3 regions of the Camelimonas sp. FR25 genome follow, and region 1 is predicted to be linked to each of the others. Evidence: predicted binding sites of a transcription regulator. Region 1 holds the regulator's gene; each other region holds the start of a gene.
The links. Region 1 encodes PhoB, which activates phosphate uptake and scavenging genes when phosphate is short. Its sites were predicted from a motif close to TGTCATNNANCTGTCAT; they were not measured.
Positions count from the first base shown of each region.

Region 2: a site for PhoB is predicted at 3,127-3,143, ahead of AC6A67_RS11145 (DUF1045 domain-containing protein). Genes of this name have one in related genera too.
Region 3: a site for PhoB is predicted at 2,153-2,169, ahead of phnG (phosphonate C-P lyase system protein PhnG). Genes of this name have one in related genera too.

Region 1 covers NZ_JCAWFG010000099.1:26,109-31,152, forward strand. Annotated here, with positions in the region: gene pstA (phosphate ABC transporter permease PstA) at 1-95, shown strand, start outside; gene pstB (phosphate ABC transporter ATP-binding protein PstB) at 185-949, shown strand; gene phoU (phosphate signaling complex protein PhoU) at 1,090-1,803, shown strand; gene phoB (phosphate regulon transcriptional regulator PhoB) at 2,050-2,748, shown strand; gene AC6A67_RS14320 (GcrA family cell cycle regulator) at 3,154-3,735, opposite strand; gene AC6A67_RS14325 (aspartate aminotransferase family protein) at 4,607-5,044, shown strand, end outside.
Region 2 covers NZ_JCAWFG010000084.1:36,877-41,920, reverse strand. Annotated here, with positions in the region: partial or broken gene AC6A67_RS11155 (GDP-mannose 4,6-dehydratase) at 120-1,111, shown strand; gene AC6A67_RS11150 (alcohol dehydrogenase family protein) at 1,965-3,005, shown strand; gene AC6A67_RS11145 (DUF1045 domain-containing protein) at 3,200-3,877, shown strand; gene AC6A67_RS11140 (carboxymuconolactone decarboxylase family protein) at 4,746-5,044, shown strand, end outside.
Region 3 covers NZ_JCAWFG010000066.1:51,701-56,744, forward strand. Annotated here, with positions in the region: gene phnE (phosphonate ABC transporter, permease protein PhnE) at 1-87, shown strand, start outside; gene phnE (phosphonate ABC transporter, permease protein PhnE) at 84-986, shown strand; gene phnF (phosphonate metabolism transcriptional regulator PhnF) at 1,177-1,944, opposite strand; gene phnG (phosphonate C-P lyase system protein PhnG) at 2,220-2,729, shown strand; gene phnH (phosphonate C-P lyase system protein PhnH) at 2,729-3,358, shown strand; gene AC6A67_RS07730 (carbon-phosphorus lyase complex subunit) at 3,370-4,554, shown strand; gene AC6A67_RS07735 (alpha-D-ribose 1-methylphosphonate 5-phosphate C-P-lyase PhnJ) at 4,551-5,044, shown strand, end outside.

The DNA.
Region 1 (5,044 bases):
AGCAGCTGGCCTGGACCGGCGCCCTGATCATCACCATGTCGGTGTTGACCCTGTCCATCCTTGCGCGTGTCATCGCCGCGCGTAGCCGCCAGTGAGCCGGGAGCCGACCATGACCATGTCCGCCCGCACCACCGCCGGGGCCACCATGGCTCCAGCCCCCACCATCGCAGGAGCAAGGCCGCAGATGTCGCCCGCCGATGAGAAAATCTCCGTCCGCGACCTGAAGTTCTTCTACGGCGACTCGCTTGCCCTGAAGGGCATCTCGCTGCCGCTGTACGAGCGCAAGGTCACGGCCTTCATCGGCCCGTCGGGCTGTGGCAAGTCCACGCTGCTGCGCATCCTCAACCGCATGTACGACCTCTACCCGGGCCAGCGCGCCGAGGGCGAGGTGCTGCTCGACGGCGAGAACATTCTGTCGCCGAAGCAGGACCTCAACTTCCTGCGCTCGCGCGTCGGCATGGTGTTCCAGAAGCCGACGCCGTTCCCGATGAGCATCTATGACAACATCGCCTTCGGCGTGCGGCTGTATGAGAAGCTGTCGAAGTCGGAGATGGATGAGCGGGTGGAGAGCTCGCTGCGCCGCGCCGCGCTGTGGAACGAGGTGAAGGACAAGCTCACCGCCTCGGGCCAGAGCCTCTCCGGCGGCCAGCAGCAGCGCCTGTGCATCGCGCGCACGGTCGCGGTGAAGCCCGAAGTGATCCTGCTCGATGAGCCGTGCTCGGCGCTCGACCCGATCTCGACCGCCAAGATCGAAGAGCTGATCGATGAGCTGAAGGCCGAATACACCATCGCCATCGTCACGCATAACATGCAGCAGGCGGCGCGCTGCTCCGAGTACACCGCCTTCATGTATCTGGGCGAGCTGATCGAGTTCGACGAGACGTCGCGGATTTTCACCACGCCGTCTGATCAGCGCACCCAGGACTACATCACCGGCCGCTTCGGCTGAGCCGCGGCGGGCGTAGCCCGCCAGTCCTGAACCCATTTGCCGCGTCAGGCGTCGTCGCCTGGCGCCGTTCCACAAATGCGCCGCAGCAGTCGGGCGCCATGGCGCCTCAGGCGCCGCCGCTCCGCAGGGGAGTACAGAGCATGGCCGAGCACATTGTTTCCGCCTATGACGCCGAACTGGCGGCGCTGCGCGGTCGCGTGGTGGAGATGGGCGGCATCGCCGAGAAGATGCTGGACGACGCGACCCGCGCTCTGGTGCGCCGCGACGCCGAGCTTGCCCAGTCGGTGATCAACACCGACAGCCGCCTCGACACGCTGCAGCGCGAGATCGAGGAGCACGCCATTCTCACCATCGCCCGCCGCCAGCCGATGGCGGTGGACCTGCGCGAGATCATCTCGGCCATTCGCGTCGCCGGCGACGTCGAGCGCATCGGCGATCTGGCCAAGAATATCGCCAAGCGCGCCGTGGCCATCAGCGGCCAGATGCAGCCCGCCCGCATCGTCGTGGGCGTCGAGCATATGAGCGATCTGGTGCAGGAGCAGCTCAAGGACGTGCTCGACGGCTTCATCCAGCAGGACGTTAACGCCGCCATCGACGTGTGGAAGCGCGACGGCGAGATCGACGCCCTGTACACGTCGCTGTTCCGTGAGCTGCTGACTTATATGATGGAAGACCCGCGCAATATCGGCTTCTGCACCCATCTGCTGTTCTGCGCCAAGAATATCGAGCGTATCGGCGACCACACCACCAATATCGCCGAGACCATCTATTATCTGGTCACCGGCAATCCGCTGGTCTCCGAGCGCCCGAAGAAGGATTCGAGCAGCATGGAGCCGCTCGGCGACGGCGCCTGACGCTGGCGCGCCACTGTACTGCCTGGGCGCGGCGCTGAGCCGGCCAGGCTGAAGACTGTTTGTGTTGACTGGCATGAATGGCCGCGCGGGCTTCGCGTGGGCAGGGAGCCTGCGTCCTGCGCAGGCGGCCCGAGGATGATCGCGACGGCGCGGCGCCCGACCTGAACGGCGGCGCAGCCGGGGCGGCCGCTGGCGCAGAGGCGCCGCAGCAGGCGCCGGGAGCGGGTCGCGCGCGAGGAGTACACGATGGCTACACGCATTCTGATCGTTGAGGATGAGGAATCCCTGGCGCTCCTGCTCCGCTACAACCTTGAGGCCGAGGGCTATGAGGTCGACAGCGTCGCCCGGGGCGATGAGGCCGAAGTGCGGCTGCAGGAGGCCCCGCCGGACCTGGCCCTGCTCGACTGGATGCTGCCTGGCCTGTCGGGCATCGAGCTGTGCCGCCGCCTGCGCCAGCGCGAGGAAACCGCCCGCCTGCCGGTGATCATGCTGACGGCGCGCGGCGAAGAGGCCGAGCGCATTCGTGGCCTCGCCACCGGCGCCGATGATTATGTGGTCAAGCCATTCTCGGTGCCGGAGCTGCTGGCCCGTGTCCGCGCCCTGTTGCGCCGCGCCAAGCCCGGCCATGTCGCTTCAATGCTTAGCGCCGGCGACATCGAGCTGGATCGCGAAACCCGACGGGTGCGCCGGGCTGATCGCGAGTTGCACCTCGGCCCGACCGAATTCAAGTTGCTGGAATTTCTGATGCAGAGCCCCGGCCGGGTGTTCACCCGCGAGCAATTGCTCGACAGCGTCTGGGGCCGGGACGTCTATATCGACGAACGCACCGTCGACGTGCATGTCGGCCGCCTGCGCAAGGCGATCAATCGCGCCCGCCAGCCCGACCCGATCCGCACCGTGCGCGGCTCCGGCTATTCCTTTGACGAGACGTTTGCCCGCGCCTGAATGGCTTGCGTCCGGGCCTGAGGCGTTTGCGCCCGGGCCTGTAGGGTTGGGGCCCGCGCCTGCGGCGGTCGCCAACCGGGACAGGGCAGGCCGCGCGGTCGTGCGCCTGCGCGCCGCCATCGTGCGCTGCGACGTCGTGCGGGACGGCAATGCCGATTGGGCATGGTGAGGGCTGTCCAGGGCAAAGTCTGATCAACCGCGTCAGCCAGCTACAGAGCTGCTGTTTTCCGCGCGCCGCCCGTTGCGCCATGGGCGCCCGCGTGACGCCGCCGCGGGCAAATCGCCCTTTTCCAGATTGCGCTCCCCCCTCACGCCTGGCCCAAACAAAAACCCGCCTCGCGGCGGGTTCATGAAGAGCGTGTTTGCAGCTACATCGCGCAGCGCGCGGGGGCCGTCTGCCTCAGCTCAGTTGCTGCGACGGTCGCGCCGCCGCTCCGGCGGCTGGTAGGCGATGCGGCTGTGGAAGTTGCAATAGGGGATGCCTGGCGTCGTGCGGTTGCCGCAGAAGCAGAAATCCGCCGTCGTCGGGTCGCCCATCGGCCAGCGGCACATGTTCTCGCGCAGCTCCATGATGGTGACGCGCTGGGACTCCGGGGCGGCCATGGCGCTGGCCCCGCCTGGGGTCTGGGTGACAGCGGCGGCGGCTGGCGCTGCGGCCGGGGCCTCGGATGCCAGCGACACCGTGTTCAGCACGGTCGTGCTCTGCACCACTTGAATGGCGGCGACTGCCGCGCCGGCCCGCGCGCCCACGGCGGCGACGGTCCGCGTGGCGGTGGCCACGGTCACGGTCTTGCGCTGCTTCTGGGCGCCAGAGGCGTTGGATTTGGCGCGGCCCGACAGGCCGAGCCGGTGCACCTTGCCGATAACGGCGTTACGGGTCACTCCGCCCATCGCCGTGGCGATCTGGCTGGCGCTGAGCCCTTCGGCCCAAAGCTTTTTCAGCAGTTCGACGCGTTCGTCGCTCCAGCCGCTTCCAGCCTCGCTCATACGTTCCTCCGCACCATAATCGCACTTGCAGAAAATTTGCGTAAACGCGCCGAATAAATCCAGCTACGCAAAACTTCACTCCGCCCCACAGGCGGCGCCACGAGATATCGTGGGATACTGTCCCGACCATACAAGATGGCGCCAACGGCCTACAACCACGCGCAGACCGTCCTGACCGTTTTCCCCAGGAACATGCTGAAAACGAGTCCGTGATCACGCTTTTTCAAGGATTTATCTGGCGTGGACCCGCCGGACGTGGAGACAGGGCGGGATAACACAGCAATCTGGCGGCGGCCATCACTACCTGTGCTTGAAGGGCCCCGGGGCCTGTCGCCGTCATGTGCGCGTCACGTCGCCAGGGTGTCCTTCCGGCAGCCGTGGCGCAGGTCGGGCCGGGCTGATGCATATGGGCGCTGTGCGCCTGGTGACGCAGGGGCAGGGCGATGGCGGCGCGGCGGTCAGAGGTTCTGTCGCCTGCGCCGCCGCAGGCACGCGTCAGCATGGGTTATGGCGTTGCGGGAATAAGGACTGGTCAGAATTGATCAAATACTGGGCGCTGCGCTGCGCCGAGGCGCCTGCGGTTGTAGCGGTCCACTGATTGACAGATTCCGTGCGCACCTTAAAATACCGCAAGTGCCGCCCTCGACAGGGCGGCACTTTGATTTTCATGGGCGCACAGGCTGCTGGTCGGCGTCCGTCTGCACAGGGCGACTGTTGCGCTATGGCTGCGACAGGGCGCTATTTTGCTGTTTTTGCATCGCCTGGCGCAAGGCCTTTTTGGGTGGCGACAGGGGGTGCGCTCACGCGGCGCCATCGTCGGCATGGACAATGTGGATGTCCGGGCAGGCGCCGCCATCAGGGAGTGCGGTTCGTGACGTCGCCGCTTTTGCCAACTTTTGCGCGTGTAGACCTTCAGTTCGAACGGGGCCAGGGTGTCTGGCTGACGGCGCGCGACGGCGAGCGATATCTCGACTTCGGCTCCGGCATCGCCGTCAATTCGGTCGGCCACGCCCATCCGCATCTGGTGGAGGCGCTGACCGCCCAGGCGCAGAAGCTGTGGCACACCTCCAATCTGTTCCGGATTCCGGAAGGTGAGCGGCTGGCGCAGCGGCTGGTCGACAACAGCTTCGCCGATCAGGTGTTCTACACCAATTCGGGCGCCGAGGCGCTGGAGTGCGCCATCAAGATGGCCCGCAAGTTCCATGCGGTGAACGGCCAGCCTGAGCGCTTCCATATCATCACCTTCGAGGGCGCCTTCCATGGCCGCACCCTCGCCACCATCGCCGCTGGCGGCCAGGCCAAATATCTT
Region 2 (5,044 bases), on a different contig from region 1:
GGTCGGTTGATATTCAATATCTAGTTGCATATTTTTTACATTCAAAACAAACTGGCGATAATATAAAAGTGATAGACACGCCAAAACAACGCTAGCGCGAACTTATTAGCGGATGATCCATGGCAAAGAACGCGCTCATCACCGGAATTACTGGGCAGGACGGCGCATATCTGGCCAGATTGTTACTCTCGAAGGGGTATGAGGTCTTTGGCGTGGCGCGGCGCACCAGCGCCGGCGAGGCCGCCACCGAGCGGCTGCGCTGGCTCGGCGTCGCTGACGATGTCCGGATGATTGACGGCGATGCCCTGGACCTCGCCAGCCTGATGCGGGCGCTGCAGGAGGCGCGACCTGATGAGGTCTACAACCTCGCCGCCCAGTCCTATGTCATGACCTCGTGGCGGCAGCCGCTGTTGACGGGCTCGGTCACCGCCATGGGGGCCGCGCACATGCTGGAGGCAGTGCGGCTGACGGGCGCGCGCCTGCGCTATTACCAGGCGTCGACGTCTGAGATGTTCGGCCAGTCCGGCGCCGCGCTGCAGAATGAGCAGACGCCGTTCCAGCCGCGCTCGCCCTATGCCGCCGCCAAATTGCACGCCCATTGGCTGACGGTGAATTATCGCGAAAGCTTCGGCCTGCACGCCAGTTGCGGCATCCTGTTCAACCATGAATCGCCGCTGCGCGGCGAGGAGTCGTCAGGCGTCGCATCAGCCGCGCCGTGGCGGCCATTCGCCTTGGCCGGCAGCGCCAGCTGACGCTCGGCGCCATGGATGCCCAGCGCGACTGGGGCCATGCGGAAGACTATGTGGAGGCGATGTGGCTGATGCAGCAGCAGCCCAAGCCGCTGGATCTGGTGATCGCCACGGGCGAGGCGCTCAGCGTGCGGCAACTATGCCAGATCGCCTTCGCCCATGCTGGCCTCGATATGCAGGCGCATGTGCGCCACGACCCGGCGCTGTTACGACCGGCGGAAGTGGATTGTCTGCGCGGCGACGCGCGGCTGGCCAGGGCGCGCATCGGCTGGACGCCGCGTCGCAGCGCCGCCGACACCATGCGCGAGATGGTCGACGCCGATCTGGCGCGCCTCTCCGCTGACAGCCTGGCGGCTGAGTGAGGACGCTGGCGCGGCGATCGCGTGGCTTGACGGCCCCCGCCATAAGACCCCGCCCCCCGCTTGGCTGCTGGTACGCGCCATGTCAGGGAACGGCGGCGACCTTAGCCCTGGGCGCTGCGACGCAGGCTGGCGTATTCGGCGGCGCCGACGGCGCCTGCGACCACGAGCCCGGCGATGATGGCGATGAAAATGGACATGGGCGCCTCCTGTTGCTGCTCAGGCTGTAGCGGGGGCCGCCCTGGCGACGCCTTAAGCAATGGGGTTAACGTGCTGGGATATTGACATGCCAAAACGGCGCGGCGGCTGGCGTGCGCCGGCGCACAAGATGCGCGCGCAACCATCGCAATTGACATGTAGCTCCGTCGCCCATCCCCCTGGCGACGGCACAACGGGCGGCGATGCTTTGGCGATGATCTGGTGAGGCGATGTGGACCGGTTTGTCGCCTGCACTGCCAGTGTTCCACGCGTGCTCGCCTGGCCATCCTGCCCAAACTGCCGCCACGCCGCTAGCCGCATCCCTTGCCGCATCTCTTGCCGCGCCATTGCCGAGCGCTTGCCGAGTCCTTGCCGAGCCCTCGCCGCGCTCTCGCGCCAACGTCCGCGGTTTTCCCTCGTGAGCCCACGCGCGGCTCAAGCCCCGCCCGGCCCATCGCCTTCCCCTCACCGCCGCTTGCCCGGCAGGCCGTGGCGCGCCACGGACGCGACGCGGCGGCGTCCGGCTTGGCGCCGGCGCGAAAATCAGCGTATGCGGCTGACGAGGACCGTCGCGGCCTCGCAAGTCGGGCCATGTCCGGCATCGGCGACGTCAAGCGTCGAACGGCGGCGGCGACAACAACAAGGGGGAAGCGGTGCGATGAAGGCGCTGAGATATTTTGGTGAACGCGACATCCGTTGCGAGGCGATGGACGATCCGGCGCTGCAGTCTGATCGCGACGTCATCGTCAAAATGGAGGCCTGCTCGATCTGCGGCAGCGACCTGCACATTTATCACGGCCATGGTTTCTCTGAGGACGTTGGCTTCTGCGTCGGTCATGAGGCGGTTGGCGAGGTGGTGGAGACGGGCCGCGCCGTGCATCGCCTGAAGGTCGGCGACAAGGTGATGATGCCAGCCGCCGTCGGTTGCGGCGCCTGCCGCTCATGCCTGGCGGGCAATGTCATCCATTGCGAATTCAACGCAGGCGCCTGCTATGGCCTGTCGGCGAAACTGCAGGGCGTGCAGGCCGAGTTCTTCCGCGTGCCGGCTGGCGACATGAACGCCGTCAAGATCCCCGAGGGCGTCACCGCCGAGCAGGCGCTGATGATGACCGACGCGCTGTCCACCGCCTGGTTCGGCGCCCGCAACGCCGATATTCGCCCAGGCTCTAGTGTCGCGGTGATTGGCCTCGGCCCGATCGGCCTGATGGCCGTCGACAGCGCGTTCGTCATGGGCGCGCATACGGTCTACGCCATCGATCCGGTGGCGGGACGCCGGGCGCTGGCGGCGGAATCCGGCGCCATCGCCCTTGCGCCAGAAGAGGCGCTGGAGCGCGTCAAGCAGGATACCCACGGCCGCAAGGTGGATTGCGTCATTGAGGCAGTCGGCCATGACGCGACGGTGGATCTGGCGCTGCGCCTCGTCACCCGGCGCGGCACGGTGTCGGTGATCGGCGTGCAGCAATCGCGGCGCTACGCCTTCCCGCTGGAGCGCGCCTTCGCCGCTGGCCTCACCTTCCGCATCGGCACCTGCTCGGTGCCGGAGGAACTGCCGGCGCTGTTCCCGCTGGTGCAATCGGGCCGCCTGCGGCCAGAGCGCTACATCAGCCACCGCCTGCCGCTCGATCAGGGCGCCGAAGCCTACCGTCTGTTTGAATCGCGCGAGCCTGGCGTGGTCAAAACGGTGATCACGCCTAACTGAGGCGAGGCTGGGCCAGACTGAGCCGATCTGGTCGACGCCTTCGGCGGCGTCGCCCAGGGCCATTGCATGGCTTGCCAGCGGCGGCTGTGACGGGACGTGGCGAAGCCGTGCAGGCGGCGCGTGTCGTGCTATCGTCACATCCACCTGGCAGGCAGGGCGGCTGACGCGCCAGCCCGGCGCCAGCACAGGACGCCATGCGCTACGCACTCTATTACCTTCCCGATCCGCAATCCCGGCTGTTTCGCAAGGGCAGCGCCCTGCTCGGCCATGACTGTTACACCGGCCAGGCCGTCGCGCCGCCGCAGGTGGCGGGCCTTGCGGGCGAGGATGTGGCGCAGCATGTGCGGCAGGCGCGCAAATATGGCTTCCATGCCACGCTCAAGCCGCCGTTCACCCTGCGCGATGGCGTCGCCGAGGCCGATCTGCTGGAGGCGGCGCGGAGCTTTTGCGCCCTTGCGACGCCGCTCCACGCTGGCCTGATGCAGGTGGCAGGCCCTGGCCTGTTCGTTGCGCTGGAGCCTGTGGCGCCGCCGCCGGCCCTCGGCATGATGGCGGCGGAGATCGTGGCCTTTTTCGACCGCTTCCGCGCGCCGCTCAACGCCGCAGACCTCGCCCGCCGCCCACCGGAGCAGCTTGCGCCACGCCAGCGGGCGCTGCAGCAGCGCTGGGGCTATCCGTGGGTGTTTGAGGCGTTCCGTTTCCACATGACCCTGTCAGACCGCCTCGATGAGGAGCGGCTGGCGCAATGGCGCGGCGCGCTGGCGGCCTGGTTCGGCCAGCCGCCCCTGCATCTGGATGCGCTGGCGGTGCTGCGCCAGAGCGATCGCGACGCGCCATTTCAGGTGATCGAGCGGTTTATGTTCCGCGGCTGACCAGGCTCTGCCCGGCGATCGATCAACCATGGCCCGGCGCACCGGCCCCCGCAGCACCGATCGCGCCGCCTTGATGCCAACGTCGCTCCTGCAGCCGCGCAGCAAGACGTGGATACCCGCGACAAGCGCGGGCATGACGGCGCGGGTTGCGGCTGGGGAAAGGTGTGGGAAAGGCGCCCGATGGCCCAAGCGTAGGGCCCAACGCGAGGCCCGGCTATTGCTGGCGCCACTCACCTCACCGCCGTCATGGTCGGGCTTGACCCGACCATCCACGTCTTGGCCGTTGTCAGGCGTTCGCGGCAGTCAATAGGCGAGCGGCTCTGGCCATGGCGCCTCCCTACTGACCGCCGTCGTCGCCCGCGCAACCGCGCAGCAAGACGTGGATGCCCGCGACAAGCGCGGGCATGACGGCGCGGGTTGCGGCGCGAGTTGCGGCGCGGGCAAGGCGCCCGTTAATCGGCGCCGCCCTACACGCAACGCACGGTTCATTGTCGGGCCAGCGGTTCATTGATCGAGCAAGCCTGCCGTTTGCCCCCCCGCCCCCCTTTCAGCAGTTTATTCTCCACAAGGCCATGGGATTGAAAACCATTTCCCGGCATTGACTGTATATTGGGCAGCGCAACAGTTGACGCTTTCGTGAATTGATGGGCAATGTTCCCGCACATCAATTCGCGCGCCGCTTGCCTTGCGGCAGGCGATTACTGCGCATTTTTCCCTGGCCGCATGCGTCGGAACGCCCGGACCAAACCTACAGTCCGGCGTCGGCGCCTGGGTCATTCCCGCTACTGGCTGGCGAGGCCCTCCAGACTGCTGCGGCAGGCGGCGGGGCCGCGGCGGCCATTGGCGCTTTCTCACCGGGAGCACCGCCATGGCCCGCGTCACCGCACTTGAGCCGTCCGACCTTCAGGGCGACGCCAGCGACGTCTATTCGCGCATTCTCGCCAGCTATGGCCCCTATCACAATCTGCTGCGCGCCTTCGCCCACCGGCCGCCGGCGCTGCAGCACATTTTCTCTTATCTGCTGCAGTCCAAGGCCGACGCGCTGATTTCGCCGCGTCACCTTGAGATCGCGCTGCTCAGCGCCTCCAAGGCGCATGCCTGCTCCTATTGCGTGGCGCATCACACCAACCAGTCGCTCAGCACGGGCCTTGCCAAAGAGTCGATCGA
Region 3 (5,044 bases), on a different contig from region 1:
GCGCTGATCGTGCTCTGCGTTTTCCTGATTGATTTTGGCTCCGAGAAGCTGCGTCACGCGCTGATCGGCCGTGAGGCCCATGCATGAGCACGCCTGCTGACGCCGCCCCCTCGCACCTTTCCCATGGCGTCGCTGTCAGCGCCGCCGACATCGCCCGGCTCAGGGCCGCCTATCCGGCCAGCTTCACCGCGCCGCTGTGGCGCCGGCTGGCGCCCTGGCTGATCACTTTCGCGGCGCTGGCGCTGGTGGCGCTGGCCCTGTGGCGGTTCGACTTCTCGCTGACCCGGATCATCACCGGCCTTGTGCGCATCGGCGACATTGTCTGGCTGATGCTGCCGCCATGGCCAGGCAGCGTCTCCCAGGCGCTGTTCGTGTTCAAGGCCATGGGCGAGACCATCGCCATCGCCTTCCTCGGCACGCTGGGCGCGGCGGTTCTCGCTTTGCCGCTGGCCTTTCTCGCCGCGCGCAACACCACCTTCAGCCAGATCGCCCGCTTCTTCACCCGCCGCAGCCTCGATTGCGTGCGCGGCGTCGACACGCTGATCTGGGCGCTGTTGTGGATCAATGTGGTGGGGCTGGGTCCGTTCGCCGGCGTGCTGGCGATCATGACCTCCGACATCGGCCTGTTCGGCAAGCTGTTCTCGGAAGCGATCGAGGCCGCCGACCGCAAGCCTGTGGAAGGCATCGCCTCCACCGGCGGCGCCCATTGGGGCCAGGTGCGCTTTGGCGTGCTGCCGCAGGTGTTGCCGATCCTCGCCGGCCAGGTGCTGTATTATTTCGAATCCAACACCCGTTCGAGCACCATCATCGGCATTGTCGGCGCTGGCGGCATTGGCCTTTATCTGTCCGAACAGATCCGGATGTTCGAATGGCAGGGCGTGTCCTTCGCCATCCTGCTGGTGCTGATCGCGGTGTCACTGATTGATCGTCTGTCCGGCAAGCTGCGGGCGGCGATCATTACTGGGGGTGTTCAGAAAGCGGCCTGACACCAGGTCGCGACCATGCTGATACATCCCCAACCTGCAAGGCCCGGGCGCCGCCCGGGCCTGACCGGCGCCCGATGCGCCTTGCGCAGCGGGTTCCATCCTTCACTCTGCATACCTCCGCGTGATCCCGATCGCGCAACCTTGGCCGGTGGGCGCTGCTCACCGGCCCTTTTCGTTTACGGCTGCCCGTTCAGGTTTCGATGTCGAGTTCAACCCGATCGGCGGCGAACAGGGTGCGGGTAGCCTGGATTGGCGCGCCATCCAGATCGACATTGACGCTGTCGACCACCAGCAACGCCCGCCCCGGCGCCAGCTCCAGATGCTGCGATTCCACGCTGTCGGCGAGGCGGGCCCGCACCCGCGTGCTGGCGCGGGTGTAGTCGCTGACGCCGGACAGCTGCAAGGCGCGGGTCATCGAGCCGCTGCGGGCGTAATCCGCATCCAGCCTGTCAAAGCGCGGCAGCGGCAGATGGGTGTGGGCCAGCGACAGCGGCGTCGCGTCACCGCTGCTCAACGTCACCAGTTGCAGCACCTGTGCGCCAGGCTCAAGACCCAGCGCCGCCGCGACCGCAGGCGGCGCGGCGATCGCGCCCGATGACAGCAAAACCCCAGACGCCTCCTTGCCCACCCTGGCGAGCGCCGCAGAGAAGCGGGTGCGGCGGCTGACCGGATAAGGCAGCGGCGCGTTCTCGACGAAGGCGCCTCGCCCTTGGGTGGCGCGCACCACGCCATCGGCGGCCAGCGTCGCCAGCGCCCGCCGCACGGTGTGCCGGTTGACGCCGAAGCTGGCGGACAGCTCCGCTTCGGTCGGCAGCCGGTCGCCCGGGGCCAGCCTTCCAGCATGAATGTCAGCCAAAAGCGCATCGGCGATCTGGCGCCACGCCGTGGTGCCGCCGCCACGCCTGATCTGGCGATCGGGCCCCGAGCCTTGCTGCAATTGCTGTGTCAGTTCACTCACCACGTCGTCCATCAATCGTCCGGTCGCGCCCAGGGCGCGGTGTTACAGGCGCAGGGCGTAAGCGGCGCACAGCTTTGCAGGCGCATGGCCGCCGCACAATCACAGGCCGTCGCAAGGCCCTTGCCCCCTGCCAGGCGTCCGCCCCCCAGCCACTGTCCGACTCTGTCACCGGCAGGTCATCCACCGGGCATTGAATAGCGGCGCGCTGCGTCATTCAGATGTCATGCGCCACGCATATTTGTCTACACAACCAGACAAGTTGATTGAGACATTTGGTGGATGAGTTTATCGCAATGCTGTGCACGACCCCCCCTGCTGATGCGCTGAATGCAGCGCCAGCCCCGAGCGTGACGGAGGCGCGTCAGGCTGTGATGGCCATTTGCGCCGAGGCCACCACCGCAGAACTGGCGGAGGTTGTCGCGGCCTGTGGCTATGCCGGCGCCATCCGTGAACTACGCCGCCCCGAATCCGGGCTGGTGATGGTGCGTGGCCGCATTGGCGGCGATGGCGACGCTTTCAATCTGGGCGAAATGACCATCACCCGCTGCGTCGTCCAGCTCGATGGCGGCGAAGAGGGTTACGCCTTCACCCCAGGCCGCGACCGCGACCGGGCCCGCAAGGCGGCCGAAATTGACGCTTTGTTGCAGAGCCCGGCGCACGCCGGGGTGGTGCAGGCGGCGTTGCAGCCGGTCAAGGCGCGCATCGCCGCCGATCTCGCCCAGACCGAGGCGCGCATCGCCGCGACCCGGGTGAATTTCTTCACCATGACCCGCGGAGAAGACTGATGCGCGGTTTCACCGATGCGGCGATTGAATCGCAATCCGTGTTCCGGGCGGTGATGGAGGCCATGGCCCGTCCGACCAGCGTGCAGCCGCTGACCATCGCCGTCGAGGCCCCGGCCCCGCTGTCGGCGGAGCTCGCGGCGGTCGCCCTCACCCTCGCCGATACGGACACGCGGCTGTGGCTGGATGAGGCGCTGCGCGCCTCCCCCGAGGTGACGCATTACCTGCGCTTTCACACCGGGGCGACGCTGACCGACGACGCGGCCAGCGCTGACTTCGCGCTGGTCAGCGCGCCCGAGCTGTGCCCACCGCTCGCCGCCTTCCCGCAGGGCACGGCGCATTACCCCGACCAGTCCGCCACGCTGGTGCTGGAGGCTGGCGGCTTCGCCGCAGCCGACGGGGCGCAATTTACCGGACCGGGCATCGCCAGCGACGCCGCCGGCCGCTGCGCCGCCGAGCGGCTGCCGGCGGATTTCATCAGCCAGATCGCCGCCAATCGCGCCCAATATCCGCTGGGCGTGGACCTGATCTTCGTGGCGCGCGGCGCGGTTTCGGCCCTGCCACGCTCCAGCGCGCCGCACATGGCGCCCGCGTCGGCGACCGCGTCTGCTGCGCCAGCCGCCCACGCCTGAGGAGACTGACCATGTATGTGGCTGTCAAAGGCGGCGAAGCCGCCATCGCCAACGCCCACCGCCTGCTCGCCGACCGGCGGCGCGGCGACCGCGCCGTCCCCGAGCTCGACGTCGAACAGATCCGCGAGCAGATGAGCCTGCTGGTCGATCGCATCATGACCGAGGGCTCGGTTTACGACCGGGATCTGGCGGCGCTGGCGCTGAAGCAGGCGCGCGGCGACGTCACCGAGGCGATCTTTCTGGTGCGCGCCTGGCGCAACACCGTGCCACGCTTCGGCGCCTCGACCCCGGTGGACACGGCGCAGATGCGCATCCACCGCCGCGTGTCGGCGACGTTCAAGGATATTCCCGGCGGCCAGGTGCTCGGCCCGACCTTCGACTACACGCACCGTCTTGTCGATTTCGCCCTCGCGGCGGGCGGCGAGCCGGAAGCGCCGGCGGTGGCCGATCCCGGCGCCGACAGCCGCGACTGCCCGCGCGTCACCGACCTGCTCGATGGCGAGAGCCTGATTGAGCGCAACATATGCACCGGCGCGCCCGCCCCCGATCTCACCCGCACGCCGCTGGACTTTCCGGCGGAGCGCCCGCTGCGCCTGCAGGCGCTGGCGCGCGGCGATGAGGGCTTCATCCTCGCACTCGGCTATTCGACCCAGCGCGGCTATGGCCGCACCCACCCCTTCGTCGGCGAAATCCGCACCGGCGATGTGGCGGTGGATTATGTGCCGGAAGAGCTCGGCTTCGCCGTGCCGCTTGGCCGCATCACGCTGACCGAATGCCAGATGGTCAACCAGTTCCTCGGCTCGAAGCAGCGGCCGCCGCAGTTCTCGCGCGGCTATGGCCTCGCCTTTGGCGCGGCGGAGCGCAAGACCATGGCCATGGCCCTGGTCGACCGCAGCCTGAGGGCGCGCGAGCTCGGTGAAGAGCTGACCTCACCGGCCCAGGACGAGGAATTCGTGCTGGCCCATTGCGACCCGCTGCAGGCCACGGGCTTCGTCGAGCATCTGAAATTGCCGCATTACGTCGATTTCCAGGCCGAGCTGGAGCTGGTGCGCAAGATGCGCGCCGAATACGCCGCGCGCCAGCAGGACGCGCCGGCAAGCGGCCAGCCGAAGGCCGCTGCTGCCGAAACGCCTGCGACGACCGCAGCATCCACGCCCGACGCTGGCGCCACGCCCACCCTGGAGGCTGCAGAATGAGCCCGCACACCAGCCCCGCAGCCGCCGCTGGCTACAATTTTGCTTACCTCGATGAGCAGACCAAGCGGATGATCCGCCGCGCCATCCTCAAGGCCATCGCCGTGCCTGGCTACCAGGTCCCCTTCGCCTCGCGTGAAATGCCGATGCCCTATGGCTGGGGCACGGGCGGCGTGCAGGTGACGGCGGCGATCCTTGGCCCGCAGGACGTGCTCAAGGTGATCGACCAGGGGTCCGACGACACAACCAACGCCGTGTCGATCCGCAATTTCTTCAGCAAGACGGCAGGCGTCGCCACCACCACGCAGACACGCGCGGCGACGGTGATACAGACCCGCCATCGCATCCCGGAGGCGCCGCTGCAGGCCGGCCAGGTGCTGGTCTACCAGGTGCCGATCCCCGAGCCCCTGCGCTTCCTCGAACCGCGCGAGACCGAGACCCGCAAGCTGCACGCGCTCGGCGAATATGGCCTGATGTATGTGAAGCTCTATGA